DNA from 3 places in the Ketobacter nezhaii genome. Region 3 is predicted to be linked to each of the others. Evidence: predicted binding sites of a transcription regulator. Region 3 holds the regulator's gene; each other region holds the start of a gene.
What was found. The regulator sigma-54, encoded in region 3, starts transcription at its own class of promoters, with help from an activator protein. The targets are predictions, from matches to a motif close to ANTGGCATNNANNTTGCTNT.
Positions count from the first base shown of each region.

Region 1: a site for sigma-54 is predicted at 4,445-4,464, ahead of nirB (nitrite reductase large subunit NirB). Genes of this name have one in related genera too.
Region 2: a site for sigma-54 is predicted at 2,294-2,313, ahead of FT643_RS20150 (ammonium transporter). Genes of this name have one in related genera too.

Region 1 covers NZ_VRKW01000002.1:31,650-39,102, reverse strand. Annotated here, with positions in the region: gene FT643_RS04200 (sigma-70 family RNA polymerase sigma factor) at 1-240, shown strand, start outside; gene FT643_RS04195 (hypothetical protein) at 373-630, shown strand; gene FT643_RS04190 (hypothetical protein) at 823-1,149, shown strand; gene nirD (nitrite reductase small subunit NirD) at 1,433-1,798, opposite strand; gene nirB (nitrite reductase large subunit NirB) at 1,821-4,391, opposite strand; gene FT643_RS04175 (nitrate reductase) at 4,785-7,436, opposite strand.
Region 2 covers NZ_VRKW01000016.1:71,464-78,916, forward strand. Annotated here, with positions in the region: gene FT643_RS20140 (Y-family DNA polymerase) at 1-165, opposite strand, end outside; gene imuA (translesion DNA synthesis-associated protein ImuA) at 167-805, opposite strand; gene FT643_RS20150 (ammonium transporter) at 935-2,116, opposite strand; gene FT643_RS20155 (alpha-2-macroglobulin family protein) at 2,605-7,453, shown strand, end outside.
Region 3 covers NZ_VRKW01000001.1:856,801-866,432, forward strand. Annotated here, with positions in the region: gene FT643_RS03710 (KpsF/GutQ family sugar-phosphate isomerase) at 1-162, shown strand, start outside; gene FT643_RS03715 (KdsC family phosphatase) at 187-735, shown strand; gene lptC (LPS export ABC transporter periplasmic protein LptC) at 732-1,319, shown strand; gene lptA (lipopolysaccharide transport periplasmic protein LptA) at 1,300-1,836, shown strand; gene lptB (LPS export ABC transporter ATP-binding protein) at 1,841-2,566, shown strand; gene FT643_RS03735 (RNA polymerase factor sigma-54) at 2,766-4,391, shown strand; gene hpf (ribosome hibernation-promoting factor, HPF/YfiA family) at 4,539-4,826, shown strand; gene ptsN (PTS IIA-like nitrogen regulatory protein PtsN) at 4,855-5,307, shown strand; gene rapZ (RNase adapter RapZ) at 5,304-6,155, shown strand; gene FT643_RS03755 (HPr family phosphocarrier protein) at 6,342-6,614, shown strand; gene mgtE (magnesium transporter) at 6,773-8,128, shown strand; gene sodB (superoxide dismutase [Fe]) at 8,303-8,884, shown strand; gene pmbA (metalloprotease PmbA) at 8,932-9,632, opposite strand, start outside.

The DNA.
Region 1 (7,453 bases), on a different contig from region 3:
AGCATCGAAGAGTCCGTTGAAGAGGATCACGATAAAACCGAAGTAGAGCAAGGTGTGATGGCCATGCGGGTCGAACGTTGGTTGCATAAGCTGGATGAAGAGGATCGGACTATCGTGGTGTTCCGGGTCGTCGCCGAATTGGAATATAAAGAAATCGCGGAAATCGTTGATATGAAACTAAGCGCGGTAAAGATGCGTTTTCAGCGGGCAATGGAGAAACTGAAACAGTATTACCGGTAGTACATAACCGGCAGGATTGTTCTTTGTGTGCTATTAATGTGACTTTATAGTGGCGGGCTGCGTCTATGGATAGGTAATCAAATAAAAAGGTTTTAAACTCACAGTACCTACTACCGGTAGGGGACTTTTAATATGCAAGAAGCTATTTTTACCTGCGTAATGGAGAAATTGCCCAAGACTCCGGGTGAGAAGTGGGAGCAATTCCAGGTGGTGCGGGAATTCATGGATGGGGAAAGCGATGTTCTATCCGAAGGCTGCTATTACGCCTGCCGTTCTTCCATTGACCGTTATTACCGCTTTTTGAGCCGCCAGGAAAAACGCTATTCCGTCTATTGGCTTAACGAATTTAGTTTTGAGGTGCATGGTCATTACATGGCGCACTGCGCGTGAAACTGTCCAAATGGAGTACTTTTGGGTGATCTTTCGGCTATTATTTAATCAAAAAAGCCCTTTATCTGTATTTGGTTACGCTCAAAACCGGTAAAAATACCACTTCGGCTTATCTCTGTGACTCCCGGCGTCGCATCACCGTCTAAAAAACCAGTTGCACTAAAAAACGGTTTTTTTATGGAGGATAAGCATATGAAAAAAGTCAGGGTATTTAATTGCCGGATTCGTCGTAAGCAGAGCCCCCAGGCTACACGCAATGGCACCTACCAGCTGGTCAGGGAGTTTGTTGTGGGGAAGGATGACGTTTTATTGCAAGGCAGCTTCCATACCTGCCGCGATGCGATGGATCGTTATTACTACAAACTGATTTCAGAGCCTGAGCATTATGTCGTGCAGTGGTGTGATGAATTCAGCTTTATGGTGCACCACATTGCGGACAATAGCAGCGCACAGGACGCCGACTTGAGTGCGCTTGAGGAGATCGATCTGCCGGTAAAAAAGACCAATAGTCCGATTTGACCGGGTATGCGCCAGTATCGCTACCGCAGCTGATCGGGCTTTGGCAAAAGCGGCTGGCGTCACAGCAAATGGGAACTACCTTCAAGGGTATAAAGGGGAGTTCGGTATCGCATATTCCCACCGTAGAATCGCGTTCCGCGAGTCGACGAATGCTGCTAGCCAGCCTGGAGCCAGCTCACAAGGAGCTGCAGTTTAGCAACGTTTCAATCGGCAAGAATTGAAACGTATCAAGTGCAGGTAAGGCCAATCACCTGCATCCTGATCCTGTTAATGCTGAAGGAGGCTAGCCCCCGAGCAGCACTTCTATTTTTCCACGGTTATCACGTACCTGGTAGACCGGAATGGAGACTTCCTCTTCCAGGCATTCGCCGGTGCTGAGATCAAAATGCTGTTTGTATATCGGAGAGGCAACCACGTTGCGTCCTTTCAGATCTCCCACAATGCCCCGGGATAGCACATTGGCATTGCTGAATGGGTCATGGTTGTCGATGGCGTACAGGTCTTCTTTGCCCTGATCTGTTACTTTAAAAATGGCCACTTGTCTGTCCGCTATTTTGGCACACACACCGACGTTGGCGAGTAAGTCCGCAAAATCACAGACCGGTACCCAGTTTTCATTGCTTTCCACTATTGCGGCATTGGCGTTCATGGTGATCTCCTTAACTCTGATGTCAGACAGCAACGGTTTTGATTAACTTTTCTTCATTGGTAGCGGGGCGGATCTGCCCGCGCTCTTTCACGAAGACCACATTGCTGTCCTTCTCATCGGTATTAACGAAGTGATTGAAGCGTTTTAGTTTCTGAGGGTTTTCCACGGTGGTTTTCCATTCACACTGGTACGTGTCAACCAGGTGAGCCATCTGAGCTTCCAGCTCATCGCCGATGCCCAGTGAATCGTTCATCACAACATCACGCAGGTAATCCAGGCCGCCTTCCAGGTTGTCCATCCATACCGAAGTCCGCTGCAGGCGGTCTGCGGTTTTAATGTAGAACATCAGGAAACGGTCGATGTATTTAATCAGGGTTTCGTCGTCCAGGTCCGATGCAAACAGATCGGCATGGCGGGGTTTCATGCCCCCGTTACCACATAAATACAGGTTCCAGCCGTTTTCCGTGGCAATGACACCGACGTCTTTACTCTGTGCTTCCGCGCACTCGCGAGTGCAGCCGGAAACAGCCAGTTTGAATTTGTGGGGAGAACGGATGCCGCGATATCGCTTTTCTATTTCGATGGCCATGCCGACACTGTCCTGCACACCGTAACGACACCAGGTGGAGCCAACGCAGCTTTTTACAGTGCGCATGGACTTGCCGTAGGCGTGCCCGCTTTCAAAGCCTGCGTCGATTAATTCTTTCCAGATCAGTGGCAGCTCGTGCACCTGGGCACCAAATAAGTCGATGCGCTGGCCGCCGGTAATTTTGGTGTAGAGGTCGTACTTTTTGCCTATTTCGCCGATGGCAATCAGACCGTCAGGGGTGATTTCACCGCCGGGTACGCGCGGTACAACAGAATAGGTGCCGTCCTTCTGCATGTTCGCCATAAAGTAATCATTGGTGTCCTGCAGTCCGGCGTGCTGGTTTTCCAGGATGTGATCATTCCAACAGGAGGCCAGAATCGATGCGGTGGTCGGCTTGCAGATATCACAGCCTTTGCCTTTCCCGTGCTTGCTGATCAACTCTTCAAAAGAGCGAATGCCGTCCACACGCACCAGGTGATACAGTTCCTGCCGTGAATAAGGGAAGTGTTCGCACAAATCCTTTTTCACTTCGATGCCCAATTTGGTCAGTTCGGAATTAAGAACTTGCCCGACCAGGGCTGCACAGCCGCCGCAACTGGTCGCCGCTTTAGTGGCGGATTTGAGGGCGCCGAGTTCGGTAATGCCACTTTGTACCGCACCACAGATATCGCCCTTGGAGACGTTATTGCAGGAACAAATTTGAGCAGTGTCCGGCAGTTTATCCACGCCCATTGAGGGTTTCTCGGCGCCGTCACGTAAGGGCAGAATCAAGGTGTCAGGGTATTCCGGCAACTCCATCTCGTTGAGCATTAACTGCAGCAGATTTCCGTAGTCTTCGGCGTCACCGACCAACACTGCGCCGAGCATAAACTTGCCGTCCTCACTGACGACAATTTTTTTGTATACCTTATTGCGCTCGTCGGTGATGGAGTAGCTTTGTGCGCCCTTGGTCATGCCATGGGCGTCACCGATACTGGCAACGTCGACTCCCATTAGCTTCAGTTTGGTGCTCATGTCGGCACCAGTGAACTCCGATGCGTTGTCTCCGCAAATGGTGTCTGCCGCAACCTGCGCCATTTGATAGCCGGGCGCTACCAGACCGAAAATGCGGTTATTCCACAGTGCGCATTCACCGATGGCGAACACGTCTTCGTCGGAAGTCTGGCAAAAGTTATTGACGGTAATACCGCCGCGCTCGCCCATGGCCAAACCGCTGGAGCGGGCTAATTCGTCCTGCGGGCGAATTCCGGCAGAGAACAGAATCATATCGGTTTCAAGGTGGCTGCCGTCTGCGAACTCCATTTTCAGCGCACAGGTTTCGCCGTCTTCGATGACCTTGGTATTTTTGCCGGTGTGCACGCGCACGCCCAGCTCTTCAATCATGCTGCGCAGCATAGCGCCGCCGCCTTCGTCAATTTGAACGGCCATCAGGCGCGGTGCAAATTCAATAACGTGAGTTTCCAATCCCAGGTCTTTCAGTGCCTTTGCAGCTTCAAGACCAAGCAGACCGCCCCCGACGACCACACCCACCCGGCTTTTGGCCGCAGCAGCTTCTATGGCTTCCAGGTCTTCGATGGTTCTGTAAACCAAACATTCGGGGCGATCCTTGCCTGGAATAGGAGGAACAAACGGATAGGAACCCGTGGCCAGCACGAGCTTGTCATAGGAAATAATCTCGCCGTTGGCGGAAGTCACTTCCTTATTGTTGCGGTCTATGGAAACCGCTTTATCACCCATTCGGATCTGAACGCCTGTTTTTTCAAAAAAGCCTTCTTCAACCAGGGATAAATCGTCTGCGGTTTTCCCGGAAAAATAGGAAGAGAGTTGCACGCGGTCGTAGGCGACCCGTGACTCTTCGCAGAACGTGATAATGTCGAAACCGGACGCCTGCTCTTTTGCGGTGAACTGTTCCAGAAATTTTTGGCCTACCATGCCGTTACCGATAACGACTAATTTTTGCTTGCTCACGACTGACTCCACTCTAGCGACCGACTGGTTACTCATAACCGGGGCGATACTCCCGGCCTGGCCCGATGGTATTAACTCTCGAATCAGTAAAAGCAGCTAACGTGCCAACAGTGAATAATTTGTGGGAGTGGGTGAAAAAGAGCGGAAAACCCCGTAAAAACCGGCTTTTTCAATCAAAATGCTGCAGCGGGGTGCGCAGTGCACCATGCAAGGCACCAGAATGAGGCTGCCATGACGGAGTGGTGCATTTTAAAAAGCGCACTTATGATGCGTAGGTGGTGCAGTTGTGTTTTATTGTGGAGCAAAAATTTGCTCTGTGTTGCTCGGTCCAGGTTGAAAAATAATTAAGCAGATTGACCCCGATTGTCAGGGAATGGTGCTATCGGCTGCTGGCTGGACTGCTCTAGTGCATTTCAGGGTTCAACTAAATCAGAGGAACCCCTTGATCTCCGCTACGCAGGATCCGCAGTTAGTGCCAGCCTTTAATAGTTGGCCCACTTCTGCTGCGTTGGTCAAGTTGTTTTCCTTTATGGCTTTGCGGATGGTCTTTTCGCCGACTCCGAAACAAGCGCACACCGTGCGGCCACAGTCCTCTACTCCGGCGGGGCTTTTGCCGGACAGCAGCGCCTTGCGCTCCAATGGCGACAGTTCGGCTTTTGCAAACAGGGACGATAGCCAGCCACGATCGGCGTCGCGAATGGTGGAAGAGTCTGCCGGACCGATAAAAACACAAGCTTGAATTCCGGCTTCATCGGTCCAGGCGCAGCGATAACTTTTGCTGTGGGGGTCTTCGTACAGTAAGGAGAGATTGTCTTCGCTCAGGTTCAGTTGCTCCAGCACATCATGCCAGTTGTGCACGGGCTGGGTCCCGGCGAGTTCGTAGCGGTAAAAAAACTCGCCGCGCACTTTCGCCGCATAGTGGCTTTCCGGCACCGCCCGGTTCTTGCGTGAAAACAGAAAGCCGGTCCATTGGGGTTGCCAGGGTTCAATAAGGCAGGGCGTGTGTTTGGATTCCGGTTGTCCGGAAATGGCATCGACAGCTGGGTTGACTACCGCGCCAATGCGGCTGTTGCGGGACCATTGATCGTTCCAGTGCATGGGCACGAACACGTCGCCTGGACGGATGCTGTCGGTAATGTCGGCTTTCAGCGTGACGCTGCCCCATTGGCTGCTCACTTTCACAAAGCTGTGTGGTTGAATGCCGTAGATGCGCGCGGTGTCCGGGTGGAGTTCTACGTAGGGTTCGGCTTTGTGTGCGGTTAGAGGCGGCGCCAGTGCGGTTCGGGTCATGGTGTGCCACTGGTCGCGCACGCGGCCCGTGTTGAGCGCCAGTGGCCATTGCTGAGTGAGTAAATGGGCAGTGGGCTTGCTGCGGACGGGAACCAATTGCGCTCTCTTATTCTGGGTGCTGAAACGACCGTTGCCGTACAGTCTGTCGCTGCCCATGTCGTCCATTACCGGCCATTGGATAGGCTGCAATGAGTCGTATTCGGCGTCGCTGAGGGTTTCCAGTTCGCTGATATCCAGTTGGCGTTTGCCGTTGTTGGCCAACCCGGTCAGTGCTGCGTGCTCGCGAAATACGTCGCCCGCGGTTTGATAGGGAAATTGAGACGAGTAGCCCATGGCGCGAGCAACATCGGTGAGGATACGCCAGTCCTGGCGAGCTTCCCCCGCGCTCGTCAGTACCCCCCGCTGGCGGGAGATGCGACGCTCTGAATTGGTGACCGTGCCGTCTTTTTCGCCCCACCCTGCAGCAGGCAATAGAACCTGGGCGAAGGCGCTGGTATCGGTGTGTTCGATACAGTCCGATACCACGACCAGTTGCGCTTTTTGCAGTGCCCGTTTCACCTGGTCGGCATCGGGTAGGCTGACCACCGGGTTGGTGCCCATAATCCAGATTGCCTTAACACCGCCTCGCTCTATGGCATCAAACAGGTCAACTGCTTTTAGTCCGGCGTGGGTGGCCATGTTCGGTGCTTTCCAGAAGTGTTTGACCCGCTTCAGGTCTGAGGCGTTGAATTCCATGTGCGCGGCCAACTGGTTAGAAAGGCCGCCCACTTCGCGCCCGCCCATGGCATTGGGCTGACCGGTAAGGGAAAAGGGGGTTGCGCCGGGTTTGCCGATGCGGCCGGTCGCAATGTGGCAATTGATAATGGCGTTGCCTTTGTCCGTGCCCTGGCTGGATTGGTTGATACCCTGGGAAAAGCAGGTCACTGTACGATCGTGTTGGGCGAACCAATGATAAAAGGTGGCAATATCCTGTACTGGCAGGTCACAAGCAGTAGCGACCTGGTCCAGGTCCGCTGCATCCTGGCGCGCATAAGTCAGAGTGTCATGAATACCGTCGCTGTGGTCGGCGATATAGGTTGTGTCCAGTTTGTGATGTTCTGCCAGATAGTGGAGTAGGCCATTAAACAGTTTAACGTCCATGCCCGGCTTGATCGGTAAATGCAGGTCGGCAATTTCACAGCTGGCGGTTTTTCTGGGGTCAATCACCACCACTTTCATCTTTGGGCGTTGTTCTTTCGCCGCTTTGATGCGCTGGAATAAAATCGGGTGACACCAGGCGGTGTTGGATCCGGTCAGGATCATCAGATCCGCCAGTTCCAGATCTTCGTAGCAACCCGGAACAGCATCCTCTCCGAAGGCCCGCTTGTGCGCGGCTACCGCAGATGACATACAGAGCCGTGAGTTGGTGTCGATGTTGGCGCTGCCGAGAAACCCCTTCATTAATTTATTGGCAACGTAATAGTCTTCCGTTAACAGTTGCCCGGAAACATAAAAGGCTACGGAGCCGGGACCGTGCTGGTCAAGAATCTGTTGGAATTGGCGGCCAATAAACTGCGTAGCCTGATCCCAGCTTGCGCGCAGCCCATTGATTTTAGGGTGCAGCAAGCGGCCTTCTTCCACCAGGGTATGTGCCAGGGTTGAACCTTTTGAGCACAATTTTCCAAAGTTTGCGGGGTGGTCTGTGTCGCCGCGCACCGTGGTTTTGCCCTGCTCGTCGGTGGCGATTTCAATACCGCAGCCGACACCACAATAAGGACAGGTCGTTTTATTCAGGATGGAAGATCTCTCCATTTTAGAGCCTTAATGCT
Region 2 (7,453 bases), on a different contig from region 3:
AGTCATGCCTGGGATTACACCGGCCTGCAATGCCAACGAGTTGGCATGCAGCACCAGCCGCTGGTTTTTGCGGGTGATTTCCACCACCGAAGGCTGCGGCCGGGGGAGCCCTTGTTCCACCAGGTTCAGAGCCAGTGCCGGAAAGTGTAAACAAGCCCATAACATGTCAGTTCAGTGCTAACCAATCGCTGCCCCAATGTCCTTTGCATTTCACTACGCGTACTTGGAGGTGTTGTTGCAGGGGGCCCATTTGCAAGCGCAGCGGAGCCGGTGAGGGTTGTTGCAGGTGGCTGTCCGGGCGCATTAACAGACCCAGGCTCCGACCTTTTTGTGCCGCCAGTTGCAGCCGCCGGATTTGCTTTGGCAAGGGGTTGCCGGGCCAGCCTTGCACCGCGCTGCAGGCACCTGAGCTGAGGCATTGCTCCATGGCCCATAAAATGGATTGATCATCCCGGCAGTGCACTACCAGGGTGTTTTCTAATTGGATGCCCTGCTGCTGCAATGCCGGAGCATAGGGCAGCCAGGGCGGGTTGACCCACACCAGCCAGCGTGATTGCTGACTGAGCAGGGCCAGTGCTGAGGAGAGCAGTTCCGTTTCGCCGCAGCCCCAATGAGGGCAGAGGATTTCAGCGACATTATCGGTTGGAAGACCGCCTGCGGGAAGCGCCTGATCCAGAGCGCTAAAGCCGCTGGGCAGGGTGTCGGTTTGTTGTTGCCGGTACTGCCGTGAACGCGCTGTATCAGCGGCACGCCAGATGGCGGGGTGCTGTAATAACTGGTTCAGGTTCGCTTTGGCCGCAGACATGTCGTACACTCAATAACATGGAATACTGTAATTATATACAGTATTGAGGTTGCAGCAAGAGACTTTTGCAGGAAAATAACCCCCCCCGGGCAGTGTGGTCACCGGGGGTGGAAAAGAGGATTTTTCGGCTTACTCTTCGCTGGTTGAGCCGATCTTATGAATGGCTAAATCAGCACCGATGAACTCAGCTTCTTCATCCAGTCGCAAGCCAATTACGGCTTTTACAACACCGTATATGATAAAACCACCAATCAGCGCAATCGCGATGCCAGCCGCGGTACCGATGAGTTGCGATACCAAGCTCACCCCGCCTAAGCCTCCCATCCCTTCAGCCCCGAAGATGCCAGCAGCAATACCGCCCCAGGCACCGCAAAGGCCGTGTAGCGGCCAGACACCCAATACATCATCAAACTTGGGAAATTTGTTTTGGGCGGTAGTGAAGACAAATACAAACAAACCGCCAGCTACGCCACCCACAATCAGGGAACCGATCGGATGCATCAGATCCGATCCCGCACACACGGCCACCAAGCCGGCCAACGGGCCGTTATGAATAAAGCCCGGATCGTTGCGCCCGACCACCAACGCCACAACGGTACCGCCGACCATGGCCATCAGGCTATTAACAGCCACTAGCCCGGAAATACCGTCCAGGGTTTGGGCCGACATCACGTTAAAACCGAACCAGCCTACTGTCAGAATCCAGGCCCCTAGCGCTAAAAAGGGTATATTCGAAGGGGCAAAAGCCATGACCTTTCCATCCCGATAGCGGCCCTTACGCGAACCCAGTAACGCAACTGCCGCGAACGCAATCCAGCCGCCGACCCCATGCACTACTACGGATCCGGCAAAGTCATGAAAGCCTGCGCCGAATTGTTCTTCCAACCATGCTTGGAAGCCATAGTTGCCGTTCCAGATCAAGCCCTCGAAGAAGGGGTATACAACGGCAACGATGAGCGCTGACGATAGCAGCATGGGATAAAACCGGGCCCGTTCAGCAATGCCGCCGGACACAATCGCCGGAATTGCAGCAGCAAAGGTCAGGAGGAAAAAAAACTTAACCAGTTCATAGCCGTTATTTTGGGTCAGTTCAGCAGCACCCGCAAAGAAATCGACGCCATAGGCCACCTGATAACCAATAAAGAAATAAGCCAGAGTGGATATACCAAAATCGGTCATGATTTTAACGAGCGCATTAACCTGGTTTTTATGGCGAACGGTGCCCACCTCCAGGAATGCGAATCCGGCGTGCATGGCCAAAACCATGATTGCTCCCAGCAAGATGAACATGGTGTTGGCACCGTTCATCATTGTTTCAACAGCGGAATTAATGCTGTCGAGATTAAGTGTGTTCAAAGTACTTCCCCTATTAGTGATTCAGTCAATTTGTTCAAGCGCAACAATCAAGAACATCGTAATGTGCAACGGACACCCGGCGGTTGCCACGTCAATTATCGAGGTTTCTGTGCCTCGTATTCGTTAGCCAAACAAGCAAATATTGCACCATTTTAGAGCTTGGCGGGTGGTTGTGGGGCGGTAGCGAAGGTGATCCCCTTAAAAATTATAAAAATCAATGAGATGAAAAATGCTGTAGAGGATTTTAGCTGCCGATTATGGTGTGTATCCATTTGATTTTCGCACCACAAGAGAACTTTAGGGTTGTTTGGGCGCTATATTGGTGCAAAAAATGCCTTCTTCAGGGCGTCATAAACTGTCCTGCGACCGTTATAATTCATCATAATTCGCTGTCATCGTTAGGGTATAGTGAGCCCAGAATTCAATTTCTGTGGAGCTTTACCGTGCCGATAAATCGAATGTTACTGACACTGCTGCTGGTCATAATGAGCGCTTGTTCAGAGCCGGAACAGGCCGGCCGGGCCAGCTCACCGGCACCTACTGGGGTTGAAACTGCGCCGTCGGGCGATGCTGAGCCGAACGGTCAAGCAATACAGAGTGTCGCGAGCCTGAACGCTCGTTATGCCGATACTGGGTTGCGGGTGCTGGACGTGTCGGAACGGGAGTGGAAAGGACGAAATATGCTGGCGGTAACCCTGTCGGTGCCGCTGGATACGGAGCAGGACTTACAACCTTTCTTTTCGGTTAACACGGATAACGGTCGGGTGGTGGACGGTGCCTGGGTCACCTCGGATGATAAGAAGATGGCGTACTTCACTGCTACCCAACCCAAAACACAATACGAGGTATCTGTGCACCGGGGTCTGCCGGGATTGACCGGCGCCACGCTAGAGCTATCGACCAGCCAGAAAATTAAAACCCGCAATATCAATCCCAGCGTCAGTTTTGCATCCAAAGGCAGTGTATTGCCGGCTGGATTAAGCAGCGGCATTCCGGTAAGTGTGATCAATGTGAAAGAAGTGGATATCCATTTCCACCGTATCAATCCGCAAAAAATGAACCTGTATTTTTCCAGTATTCAAAACAGTTACCATCATCGCTTTCGCGGGTTTTCTCAACTGAGTAGTTGGGGGGAGTTGGTTTATAGCGGTCGCTTTGTGCTGGACCCGCCGGCCAATACCCTGACCACCCAATCCATTGATGTAGAGGGGATCGATGAACTGGCGCAACCGGGTTTGTATGTGGCGGTGATGGAGATTCCCGGCAGTTACGATTACCAGCAAAGCAGTACGCATTTTGTGGTGACGGATATTGGTTTACAGGCTAGGGACTATGGCAATGAGTTGTGGATAATGGCGTCCTCATTGACCACCGCGAAACCGATAAAAGGTTTAACGGTGCAATTGTTGGATGATAAAGGCAATGTGATTCAGGAACGAAAAACCTCGCCCCAGGGAGATGTACAGTTTACGGCTAAAAATAAAGAGGCTCGTTTGCTGGTGGCGCACAACAACAAACATACCGCTGTGTTGGAGCTTACAGGACCGGCTCTGGACTTGTCGGAATTTGATTTGGGTAAGCGTCCGCAGTTGCCGCAGGAAGCGTTTGTTTATACACCCCGAGATTTATATCGCCCAGGTGAGACCGTGGATTTCAATATTTTGCTACGGGATGGCGACGGCCGGTTAACGCAAAAACAAAACCTGAATGTGCGCATCCATACACCCGATGGACAGGTGGTACAGCAAGCCATTTTGGTGTCCCAAGACTTGGGTTTTTACCAATATCAATTTACTTTGCCCGGTAACAGTGCCACCGGCAATTGGACTTTTGATATTAGTAATCTGGCATCCGGAGTGGTACATCATCGTTTTAAAGTGGAAGAATTTCTTCCGGAGCGATTGGTTCTGCAGTTTAATCAGGGAAAACAGACGCCATTGGTATTTAACAGTCAGGAGGCTGTCCGTATTCCCCTGAACGGCATGTATTTATATGGTGCACCGGCAGCAGGGAATCGGCTCAGCAATCGTGTACAGATTGGTTTATTGCGGCAACCAATGGATAAGTACAAGGGCTTTCTGTTCGGTAATGAGCTGGATAATATCAACGATAAAAAATTTGAACTTGCAGATCAATTTCTGGATGACGAGGGCAATGTCATCGTGGATATCGGGCGCCGTTGGGAAAAAGCCAAATCCCCTTTGCAGGTTCAACTCATCAGCAGTTTGTATGAAAGCGGCGGGCGTCCCGTAGTTCGTAGTTACCGGGCGCAGGTCTGGCCCAAGGAGCCCATGCTGGGCGTGAGGCCTTCTTTTGGTGAAAAAAATCCGGATGCCAATTCCGAGGTGACCTTTGATGTAATTAGAGTGGATTCAAGTGGTAAGCAGTTACCATCCGGGCAGGTGCAGGCCAATCTGGTTCGGGAAGATCGGCAGTATTTCTGGTCGTACGATGATAATAACGGCTGGCATTATGAGTATACGGAGAAAGAATACGTTGTCGCCGCAAAAAATATTGACCTGAGAGCAAACGAAAACAACCAGGTACAATTTAACGTGGATTGGGGGCGCTATCGTTTAGTAGTAACAGACCCGGTAACCAAGATGGTTACCAGTGTCCGCTTTCAGGCCGGTGCCGACTGGTACTCCCGCTGGCAGGAAAATCAACAGTCTGATCGCTCTATGCGACCGGATGCGGTAACCCTGGCCCTGGATAAGGAAGCGTATAAAGCAGGGGAGACGGCAAAATTAAGCATCAACAGTCCCCATGCCGGCGACGCCATTATTATGGTGGAATCCGATCAGCCTTTATGGATTAAGCGTGTCACTCTGAAGGAAACCCAAACCAGTATCGACATTCCCATCGATGCAGCCTGGAATCAACATAATCTTTATATTTCAGCAGTCGTGCTGAGGGGGGCGAGCCGCAAGCAACAGATCACGCCAAACAGAGCTTTCGGCTTGCTGCATCTGCCGTTGGATCGGAGCCCGCGGGCATTACAAGTCCGAATAGACGCACCGGATAAAACCAGACCGGATGCAATGCTGGAAAGTCAGGTGGTTGTGACTGATGCGTCCGGAAAGCCCTTCGCCAATGGCTATGTGACGCTGGCTGCGGTCGATGTCGGAGTGTTGAATATCAGTGATTTCACAACCCCGGATCCGTTTCATGGGTTTTTCGGGCGACGACGATACGCTGTTGATAGCCGTGACCTGTATGGCAAAGTGATAGAGTTAAACGAGTTTGATAAAGCTCGAATCCGTTTCGGTGGCGATGCGGACCTGAGTCGTGGTGGTAAAGAGGCGCAAGCGGATGTGCAGATCGTTTCGTTGTTCAATGGGCCTGTGAAATTAGACCAACAGGGCAGGGCGCAGGTCAACTTTCCGTTACCTTATTTCAACGGCAAACTGCGTCTGATGGCTTTGGCATTCGGCGCGGCGCAGTTCGGCAGTAGCGAACAGGAAACCACGATTGCAGCACCGCTGGTGACACAACTTAGTTTGCCGCGTTTTCTGGCACTGGATGATCAGGCGCAAGGCGCGTTGGATCTACACAATCTTAGTGGGCAGGATCAGCAGTTAACGGTGGAGATCGAAACCGGTGCCGGATTGACGCCTGCTACTCAGACTCGAACCATTCAACTGCAGCAGGATCAAAAGACAACGCTGACCTTTGCTTTGCACAGCGCAGCAGTTGAACCGGGTAAAGTGCGTATCCATGTTACCGGCGCAGGGTTCCGCGCAATTGATCGAGAGTGGCAGTTAAATATCAGGCCAGGCTATGCGGCTGAATCACGTTCACAAAAAGCGGTTCTGAGTGAATCTGAAACGGCATCCCTGGGGGCTGAATTGATGGCGGGCATCCACCCGTCCAGTGCCGAGATGATAATGTCGCTGGGTAACAAAGCCGATTTGGGTTTGCCTTCCCAGATCCAGGGTTTATTACGATACCCCTACGGCTGTCTGGAACAAACCACCAGCGCCAGCTACCCCTATGCTTATGCCAGTGAGCAGATTCAGCAGCGTTACAATATGAAAAAAGTCTCTGAACTTGCGCGTAAGAAACGGATGGATCAAGCCTTTACCCGAATCGCCGGGATGCAGTTGAGCAACGGTGGATTCGGTTTATGGAGCGATGACTCACCGGAGCAGCACTGGCTTACGGCTTATGTTGCGGACTTTATGCTGGTTGCAGAAAAGCAGGGCTATAGTGTGCCGAAGAGCCTGCGTGATGCCACCTTTAAACGGTTAAAAGGTTATATTCAAAGCGGAAACGGATTGTTTGAAAACCGCTACAGTGAAGACATCGATCATTATCGTTTTGCTTATAAAGCCTATGCGGCCTACGTGCTGGCAAAGGACAATCAGGCATCACTGTCATCCATACGCATTTTGCACGATCGCTACCGTAAAAACAGTGCTTCCGGTTTGCCATTATTACAGTTGGGTATTGCACTGCAATTAACCGGTGACAAAGCCCGGGCTGAAGTTGCAATTAACGAAGCTTTACTCAAGCAACGTTTACCAAATCAATATCTGGGCGACTACGGCAGTGTGATACGGGATCAGGCCTGGATCATTTATTTGTTAATGGAACAGGGCATCCATAAAGACTATGCCTTAGAGCTGAGTTATTCCCTTGCCGACGAGATAAAGGCGCAGCGGTGGTTGAGCACCCAGGAACGCAATGCGTTATTCATGGCGGGGCTGCAACTCGAGGATAGCCTGGTTGATGCCTGGTCTGCCAAGGTGACGATGAACGGTGATAGTGAGACCATGAAGGAATCCGCTAATGTGTATCGTCAGTGGCAGGACGGTAACTTTCCTTTGCCTATCGAAATACATAACACCGGCAAAGGCCCGATCCGAGGTTCGGTAGTTGTGTCCGGATACCCTACGGAAAAGCCCGAGCCGCTAGAAAATGGCTATCAAATTGAGCGCCAGTACTTTAACGATGAAGGCCAGCCGATAGAGTTTGATCAGGTTCGCTCCGGTGATCTCGTGCTGGTTCATCTAAGCGTGAAATCAGATGTCCGCGCGCAGGATTCTTTGGTAATTGATTTGATTCCTGCTGGGTTTGAATTGGAAAATCAAAATCTGAAGCACGCTACAAAGCTGAGCCAATTTGAAGTGGATGGCAAAACCCTGGAAACCTTATTAAGTAACAGCAAGATTCAGCACCAGGAATACCGCGATGATCGCTATGTTGCTGCGGTGGAGCTGTGGGGCGCACCCTATCATTTATTCTATATGATGCGGGCGGTGACTCCGGGCGAATACCGGATTCCGCCTC
Region 3 (9,632 bases):
ATGACCGCGAACCCTAAAACCATCAGCCCCCACATTCTGGCTGTGGAAGCGCTGAACATGATGGACAAAAGCAAAATCACCGCACTGATGGTCGTGGATAAAAGCGGCACCCCGATCGGCGCACTGAATATGCATGACCTGCTGCGTGCAGGGGTAATGTGAACGGAGTTTTTACCCGAGACCATAATGACTGAAGAATTACAAAGCAAAGCACGGAAAATAAAGTTGGTTGCGTTCGATGTCGATGGCGTGATGACCGATGGCAGGCTCTATTTCACTAGTCTCGGCGATGAGATAAAAGCCTTCAACGTGAAGGACGGTCTGGGTTTAAACCTGTTGCGCGAGACCGGCGTTGAAGTCGCCATCATTACCGGACGCACATCTGAACTGGTGCTCCGCCGAGCCAAAGACCTGAAAATTGACAACGTCATACAAGGCCGAGAGGACAAGCGACGCGCTTTGGCAGAGCTGCTATCTGAGCTGAACCTGACAGCAGAACAAGTGGCCTATATGGGGGACGATCTGCCAGACCTAGCTGCGATACAATTTGCCGGTATTGGCGTCACCGTGGCAGATGCATTGCCCATCATACGCCAGCATGCAGACATCATCACAGAGAAGAACGGGGGCGAAGGTGCGGTCAGAGAGCTTTGTGAGTGGTTGATGTCAGCTCAAGGTCACCTGGATGCGGTACAGCAACGCTTCTTGCTCGATAGTTCTGATCCTAAATCATGAAAAACCGCCAGCAAATTTTTATTTTTAATACCCTGCTTACGCTTGCAGTACTCGCGCTCTACACCTATCACAAATGGGACGCGTGGTTCGCGCCGCAAGATGTCATCAGTTCCGACGTTGACCTGCCCGACCTTACCGCCATCACGGTGAAGCAGGACAATTTCGACCAGGACGGGAACAAGGAATACGAGCTCAGGGCGGAATCGATGCTCCAGTATCTTGCGACTGACCGCAACTTAATGATCCGCCCTGATATCACCTTATTTCAGGAAACGGTCGCAACCTGGCAAACCAGTTCCGCCGAGGCCGTTTCAGATAACGAAGGTGAAGAACTGCACCTCACCGGCAATGTCGTAATTAAACAAATCAATTTTGCGGAAAAAGGGCTTAAAGAAGCCCCCACCCTGGAAACAGAGACGCTGCTGTTGAAACCGAAAGAGTCCTTCGCCACCACCGACGACCGCGTTATCATCCGGCAAAGTGGTATTTACATTGAAGCAACCGGATTGGAAGCAGATCTGAACACCAACCGCATTACCTTAAGAGAAAAAGTAACCAGCATTTATGAACCAGATAAATCTTAACCGTCTTCTGTGCCTACTTTGCCTGTGGCTATCCGCTCCCGCAATGGCACTGGACAGTGACCGCAATAAACCGCTAAAGATCGTTGCTGACACAGCACTGATTGATGAGAAAAGTGGCATGGCTGTCTACACCGGCAGCGTTGTCCTGATTCAGGGTACCCTCAAAATAGTCGCGGATAAATTAAGCATCCAGACCATTGAAGGTAAAGTGGATAAGGTCATGGCAGACGGTGCGCCGGCCCTCTTTTCCCAGGTGCCCGAACCCAACCAATCGGAAGTGATTGCCAAAGCAAAACGCATTGATTACATGGTGATCGATCAAAAATTACTGCTAAAAAGAAGCGCATCCATTGTCCAGGAAGATAATATTTTCCGCGGGGAGGAAATTCTTTACGAAATTCAAAGCCAGCGTTTGCAGGCGCAAGGCGAAACCAAAGACCACAAACCCGGTGATATAAAGCGTCGCGTTGAAATGATATTACCTGCTGCAGCCGAACCAACACCGGAAAAGAAATAAAGTAATGAGTAGATTAACCGCATCCAATCTGGCAAAAAGTTACAAAGGCCGTGCCGTAGTCGAAGATGTTTCGATCTCAATAGAAAGTGGACAAATTGTTGGTTTGCTAGGTCCAAATGGGGCCGGAAAAACCACCTGCTTTTATATGATTATCGGTATCGTGCCGCAAGACAAAGGGCGCATCGTAATAGACGACACCGAAATCACACATCTACCCATGCACGGCAGAGCGTCGAAAGGCATCGGCTATCTGCCTCAGGAAGCCTCCATTTTCCGGCGGCTTAAAGTAAAAGAAAACATCATGGCTATTCTGGAAACCCGCAAGGATTTGTCCCGAGCGGAACGAAAACAAAAGCTCGATCAGCTATTAAAAGAATTCCACATTGGCCATATCGCCGACTCTCTGGGCATGTCATTATCCGGTGGAGAAAGACGCCGTGTTGAAATTGCCCGAGCACTAGCAACCGACCCGGCTTTTATTCTGTTGGACGAGCCCTTCGCCGGTGTTGACCCCATTTCCGTGGCGGATATCAAACAGATCATAAGCCAATTGAGGGATCGTGGTCTCGGGGTCCTGATAACAGACCATAACGTGCGTGACACTCTGGATATTTGTGAGAATGCGTTCATAGTGAGTGAAGGACATATTATTGCCGAGGGAGAGCCCTCTCTCATTCTTCAAAACCAAAAAGTCAGAGAGGTTTATCTGGGAAATCAATTTCAGATGTAAATGTTCTAAGCATTTTCAGGCATGTAAATTGCTTTGCTGCGCGACACCTCTTACAATTAGTTAGAAGGACCTACAGTGCAATCCAGCTAAGCAATTGATATTTATAGCAATAATGATTGATAGCAGAATCCGGGTGAAAGCGCATTGGATGGTGGCTTTTCATCGTTCAAGCAGTTGATAGAAGTCGAAACGGGTATCAATGAAGCCAACTTTACAGCTAAAAATTGGTCAACACCTTACCATGACGCCGCAATTGCAGCAGGCTATCCGCTTGCTGCAATTGTCTACTCTTGACCTTCAGGCAGAAATCCAAGAAGCACTGGAAGCCAACCCACTGCTGGACGTCGAAGAATCCGGTGACGACAACAGCAATACTGAGACCGATAACAAGACAGAGAAAACCGACAACCTGGCTGAATCCGACAGCGTGCCGGATTTCACCCAGGCGAGCGAAGTCAAAAGCGAAAACAGCACTCAATCCGCTGAAGACGCATCCGTCGATCTCGAAGGTAAACAAATATCAGATGAGCTTCCTGTCGACAGCGACTGGGATACCATGTACGACAGTTCGGGCTCCACCCTCAGCGGCAGCAGCGGCAGTGGTGGAGACGACGATGATTTTGACTATGAAAGCCGAAACAGCGCACCGGAATCCATCTACGATTCACTAATGTGGCAACTCAATCTGACTACCATGTCCGATGTTGACCAGATGATAGCAATGGCGGTAATAGAAGCTGTAGACAACAAAGGCTACCTGACGCAATCCGTTGAAGATATCAGGGAAAGCGTGCTGGCACAAAAAGACGTTATATCCGACCTGATCCGCTTACAGCAGGAAGAACTCGACAACCTGGGCATTGTCTTGCAACCGGACGAAGACGACGAAGGCCAGCCGATATCGCTGGAAGAAGTTGTCGCCGTGTTACACCGTATCCAACAGTTTGATCCCCCGGGTGTGGCCGCGCGGGACCTACGTGAATGCCTGTTAATCCAGCTGAAGCAAATGGACAAATCCGAGCCCTCCCGGGATGACGCCATCCTGGTGGTTGATACTTACCTGGAAACCCTCGGCTCCAGGGACTTTGCAACCATCATGCGCAAAGGGAAGCTGTCTGAGGCGCGGTTGAAATCAGCGATCTCCCTGATTCAGTCACTCAACCCCTATCCTGGCAGCAGCATCGAAACCGATGATACGCAATACGTCATTCCCGATGTTATTGTCAGCAAGGACAAAGGACGCTGGCGGGTGGAACTCAACCCCGATGCCACTCCCCGGCTCAGGGTCAACGGCAACTATGCCTCCCTGATACAACGAGCCGATAACAGCAGCGATAACACCTTCCTTAAAAACAATCTGCAGGAAGCCCGCTGGTTTATCAAAAGCTTACAGAGCCGCAACGAAACATTGCTCAAGGTATCCACCAAAATAGTGGAACATCAGATCGGCTTCCTGGAGCAAGGCGAAGAAGCCATGAAGCCGCTAGTGCTACACGACATTGCCGAAGCCGTGGGCATGCATGAATCAACGATTTCCCGTGTGACCACGCAAAAGTTTATGCATACCCCCCGGGGTATTTTCGAGCTGAAATACTTTTTCTCCAGCCATTTGAGCACGAATTCCGGCGGTGAATGCTCGTCCACAGCAATCCGCGCTATTATCAAGAAACTGATTGCAGCCGAAAACCCCAAAAAACCGTTGAGTGATAGCAAAATTGCCAACATACTGGAAGAACAGGATATTAAGGTAGCACGGCGCACCATAGCGAAATACCGTGAGGCCATGATGATTCCGCCCTCCAACGAAAGGAAACGATTGGTCTGACCGCGTGTCGAAGTTTACAGGTTTTCCAAGCGATGTTTCGACGAAACACCGCTTAGTCCGAAACCGGATGCAACGGGAAAAGCCGCAACTAGGTGAGTTCAGTTCATACGGTTGTAGTAAAATCTAACCACGATAAAGGAGTGGCCTATGCAAATTAACATCAGCGGACATCACGTAGACGTAACGGATTCATTGAAAGACTACGTATCCGATAAAATGCAGAAACTCGAGCGCCATACCGACGACATTACTAGCATCCAAGCCATACTCAGTGTGGAAAAAAACCGACAAAAAGCAGAAGCGCGAATTCACGTGAAAGGTGCTGATTTGTTTGCCAACGCCGAATCTGAAGATATGTACGCGGCCATAGACATGCTGACAGATAAACTTGATCGTCAGGTGGTCAAGCATAAGGAAAAGATGAAAAGTTGGTAATTCTTTAACCTGGAATAAAGACTTAAATATGGAACTGGCTGAAATTATTAACCCGCAAAGAGTCTTTGAAGACGTCTCCGGCGGAAGTAAAAAGAAAGTTCTGGAAACCGCTGCCGGGCTAATCGCCCAGCAGTGCCCCGAGCTGGACCCGAACGAATTATTCGACAAATTAATTTCACGAGAAAAACTGGGCAGCACAGGATTGGGAAAAGGTATAGCCATTCCCCATTGCCGGGCGAGCCACTGCAACAACGCCATCGGCGCATTCATCAAACTGGAGTCCGGTGTTGATTTTGACTCCGTCGACCGGGAGCCGGTGGATATGCTTTTTTTTCTGCTGGTACCCGAAGATGCCCATGATGAGCATCTGAATTTACTCTCCAAAATCGCCACCTTGTTTAATGATGACAGCCGACGCCGTGAAATTCGTACCGCGCATTCCTCACAGTCTATTTACGATGCTCTGGTAACGCCGGTATGAAACTAGTGGTAATCAGTGGTCGCTCCGGCTCCGGAAAAACCACTGCATTACACGTACTGGAGGATATTGGTTATTACTGTGTGGATAATCTTCCCGTGACTTTATTGCGGGACCTGATCGTCGAACTGTCCTCCCGCAAATCCCCACAAATTAAAGAAGTGGCTATCGGTATCGATGCCCGCAACAGCGTCACACAACTTGAAATGTTGCCCAATGTTTTACGTGACCTCAGCGCGGAGGGCATCGACAGCGAAGTGATTTATCTGGACGCGATGGACTCTGTTTTAGTAAAGCGTTTCAGTGAAACCCGCCGCCGGCACCCCATCAGTAACGATACCAATACGCTCAATGAAGCTATCGAGCGCGAACGCGATATGCTGCATCCGGTCGCTTCCAGTGCCAGCCTGATTATCAATACCAGCAAGCTCAACCTTCACGAGCTACGTGACCTGATAAAAAAACGGGTCGGTGCAGGTAACGAAGGCATGGCCTTGCTGTTTCAATCCTTCGGCTTTAAGAACGGCGTTCCGGGTGATGCAGACCTGGTATTTGATGTCCGCTGTCTACCCAACCCCCACTGGATTCCTAATTTGCGCAGCCAAACCGGGCGCGATCCGGACGTCCAAACCTTTCTGCAGGGGCATGAGCAGGTTCAGGAAATGCTGGACGATATCAGCGCTTTTCTCGTTGCGTGGTTACCACGATTTGTTGCCAACAACCGCAGCTACATGACCATTGCTATCGGTTGTACCGGTGGACAGCACCGCTCGGTTTACATTACCGAAAAACTAACCGAACAATTCAAACCAGATTTCCCTAATGTGCAGGCTAGACACAGGGAGTTATAAGCTGGTTTAATCCTCTGGGTAAAGCCTATCACTACGCTAAATGTTTCCACCCGATTGCGACCCCGGACGTTGAGCCCTAATCCGGCTTTTTGTAACAAAACCCATTGGCCCAGTCACTTATTTCGTCTGCAAGCCTTTAACATTTATCTGGGTGTGTTTGAGCTGGATCAAGTGCGGTAATTTAGTATGGACCTGGAAAAAAAGATAACGATCATCAACAAATTGGGACTGCACGCCAGAGCAGCATCAAAACTGGTCGCCACGGCCTCCCGCTATGAAAGCCGCATTACGCTTAACCGCAACGGTCAGGAAGCCGATGCTAAAAGTATTATGTCGGTGCTCATGCTGGCGGCCAGCAAAGGCAGCGAACTCAAAGTTCAGGTATCCGGCAAAGACGCCGAAGACGCCCTGTCAGACATTGAATCACTGATCAACAACCGTTTCGACGAAGCCGAATAATTCGACCAGTAACGCCAAGGCACATTCCGATGCTGGTCAATTCACCGGGCATTCATTAGAATGTCGCCGCACCCCCACTGCAAACCTAACGATTCTTGAATTGTCACACTAGACTTGTAAAAAGAGCAGGCCCCCTATTCCACCACAGGAGATGATCAATGGCGATAAATCATTCCAGCCTTGAAATTCAAGATCATCTTCACACCTTTCTGGACGCCCTTGAAAGCGGTACGTTTGATGATGTCCGACGCATGTTACGGGGTATGTCTCCGGCAGAAATCGCCAAGCTCATCGAATCCTCTCCACCGCGGGAGCGGAATTTGCTGTGGCAGCTCATTGATAAAGATGATGAAGGGGAAATACTTCAGTATCTTAACGAAGAGATCGCAGCCTATTTCCTGCGACACCGAAATACAGAAGATATTATCAGTGCCGTAGAAGGTTTCGATACCGATGATTTCGCCGATCTGTTGCAGGAACTTCCGAAAACAGTAATGCGACGGATTCTCGAATCGCTCGACGATCAGAATCGCCACAGAATCGAAACTATTTTGTCTTACGCCGACGACACCGCCGGCGGCTTGATGAACATCGACATTATCACCATCCGGCCGGACATCACCCTCGATGTTGTTTTACGTTATTTACGCAGGCACGAAACTCTGCCGGATACCACCGACAATCTGCATGTCGTCAACCGCGCCGGTCAGTTCGTTGGTTTATTGCCATTAACCAAGTTATTGATCAAAGATCCCGGCATGCTGGTTCGCGAAGCCATGGATGAAGCCAAAGCAATAACCGCCGTAACCCCGGCAAAAGAAGTGGCGGCCATGTTTGAACGGGAAGATTGGGTAACGGCTCCGGTGGTCGATGACAATGGCGTGCTCTTGGGCCGGATCACCATCGATGACGTTGTTGACGTTATTCTGGAAGGTGCAGACCACTCCTTCATGAGTATGGCGGGGATGGATGAGTATGAAGACACGTTTGCACCTGTTTTAAAAACCGCCCGCCGTCGCGCCATCTGGCTGGGAATAAATTTGCTGACCGCCTTTCTCGCGTCCTGGGTCATCGGTCTCTTTGAAGGCACGCTGGAGAAAGTCGTCGCGCTGGCGGTTTTGATGCCCATTGTCGCCAGTATGGGTGGCATCGCCGGCAGCCAGACCCTCACCCTGGTGATCCGCGGTATGGCGTTGGGGCATGTCGGTTCGGCCAACGCCCGCTGGCTGTTGACCAAAGAAATGGCGGTGGGCTTTCTGAATGGCGTCACCTGGTCCGTCGTGGTGGGAGTAGTGGCCACGATCTGGTTCGACGATATGATGCTGGGGGCAGTGCTCAGCACGGCCATGATCATTAATATGGTGGTAGCGGCATTAGCCGGCGCATCGCTACCGATGATCTTACAGAAAATCGGGATCGATCCGGCCCTGTCCGGCAGTGTGATCCTCACCACAATCACCGACGTGGTCGGATTTTGTTCGTTTCTTGGCTTGGCAACGATCTACTACACCTAGCTCGTTGCACTCATAGTTAAATTCTATGGATTGATTAGTAAAATCAAATCTCTAAGGTGATAGGCCAACTGACAAACGAAGCGCAAATCTGCTAGAGTGTGGCCTCTATTGTAGAGAGAGAATCGGGCCTGTCCGCAGGCTCACATCGTTGTTAACCAAATGAGGGGACATCACATGGCTTTCACTTTGCCAGAATTACCGTACGCAAAAGACGCATTGGCACCGACCATTTCCGCTGAAACCCTGGAGTATCATTACGGCAAACATCACCAGACTTATGTCGATAAACTAAATGGCCTGGTTCCCGGAACTGAATACGAAGGCAAAAGCCTGGAAGAGATCATCAAGTCTTCCTCCGGCGGCGTTTTTAACAATGCAGCACAAATCTGGAATCACACTTTTTACTGGAACAGCCTTAGCCCCAATGGTGGCGGTGAGCCGACTGGTGCCATTGCAGAAGCGATCAAAAGTGCATTTGGTTCTTTCGAAGATTTTAAAGCCAAATTCAACGACAAAGCAGTGAACAACTTCGGCTCCAGCTGGACTTGGCTGGTGAAAAAAGCAGACGGCTCTTTGGATATCGTCAACACCAGTAATGCGGGCACACCGATCACAGAAGAAGGCGTCACTCCGCTGATCACTGTGGATCTTTGGGAGCACGCTTACTACATCGATTTCAGAAATGCCCGCCCGAAATACCTGGAAGGCTTTTGGAATCTGGTTAACTGGGAATTTGCTAACACTAACCTGGGTTAATCGAGCCATGTAACAAAGGCGCTTCGACCACGGTGGAAGCGCCTTTGTTATTTACCTGCCACGGTCATCGATTCCACCAACACCGAACCCATCTGAATATTGCCCCGCGCATCAATATCGTCTCCGATACCCAAAAACTGCCTGAACATATTTTGCAGATTCCCGGCCACCGTAATTTCGGATACCGGGTGCCGGATACAACCGTTCTCGACCCAGAACCCAGCAGCGCCCCGGGAATAATTACCGGTCACAATATTGACTCCCTGCCCCATCAGATCCGTCACCAATAAGCCCGTCCCCATTTTTTGCAACAACTCGTCACGGCTATGTGTAGCACTGCAACGAAGGTTGCGGATTCCGCCTGCATTGGCTGTGCTGGGCAAACCCAGTTTACGTCCGGAATAAGTGCTCAACACGTAATTGATAAGGCGGCCATTTTCAATGAAATATTTCTCTCGGGTCTGCAAGCCATCACCATCAATCGGTGCACTGGCTGCGCCTTGCCGCAGATGGGGTAATTCATAAACATTCATCCAGGAAGGAAACACCGGCTGTCCCCTTTGCCCTTCCAGAAAGCTGGCATGGCGGTACAAACTGCCCCCGGATATGGCTGCGATCAGATGACCAATCAAACCTCCGGCTACTTCAGCCGCAAACATAACCGGAAACTCACCTGTAGCAACCGATTGGCTGCCCAGACGCTGCAATGCTCTTTGCGCCGCTTTACTGCCGATACTTTCTACATCGG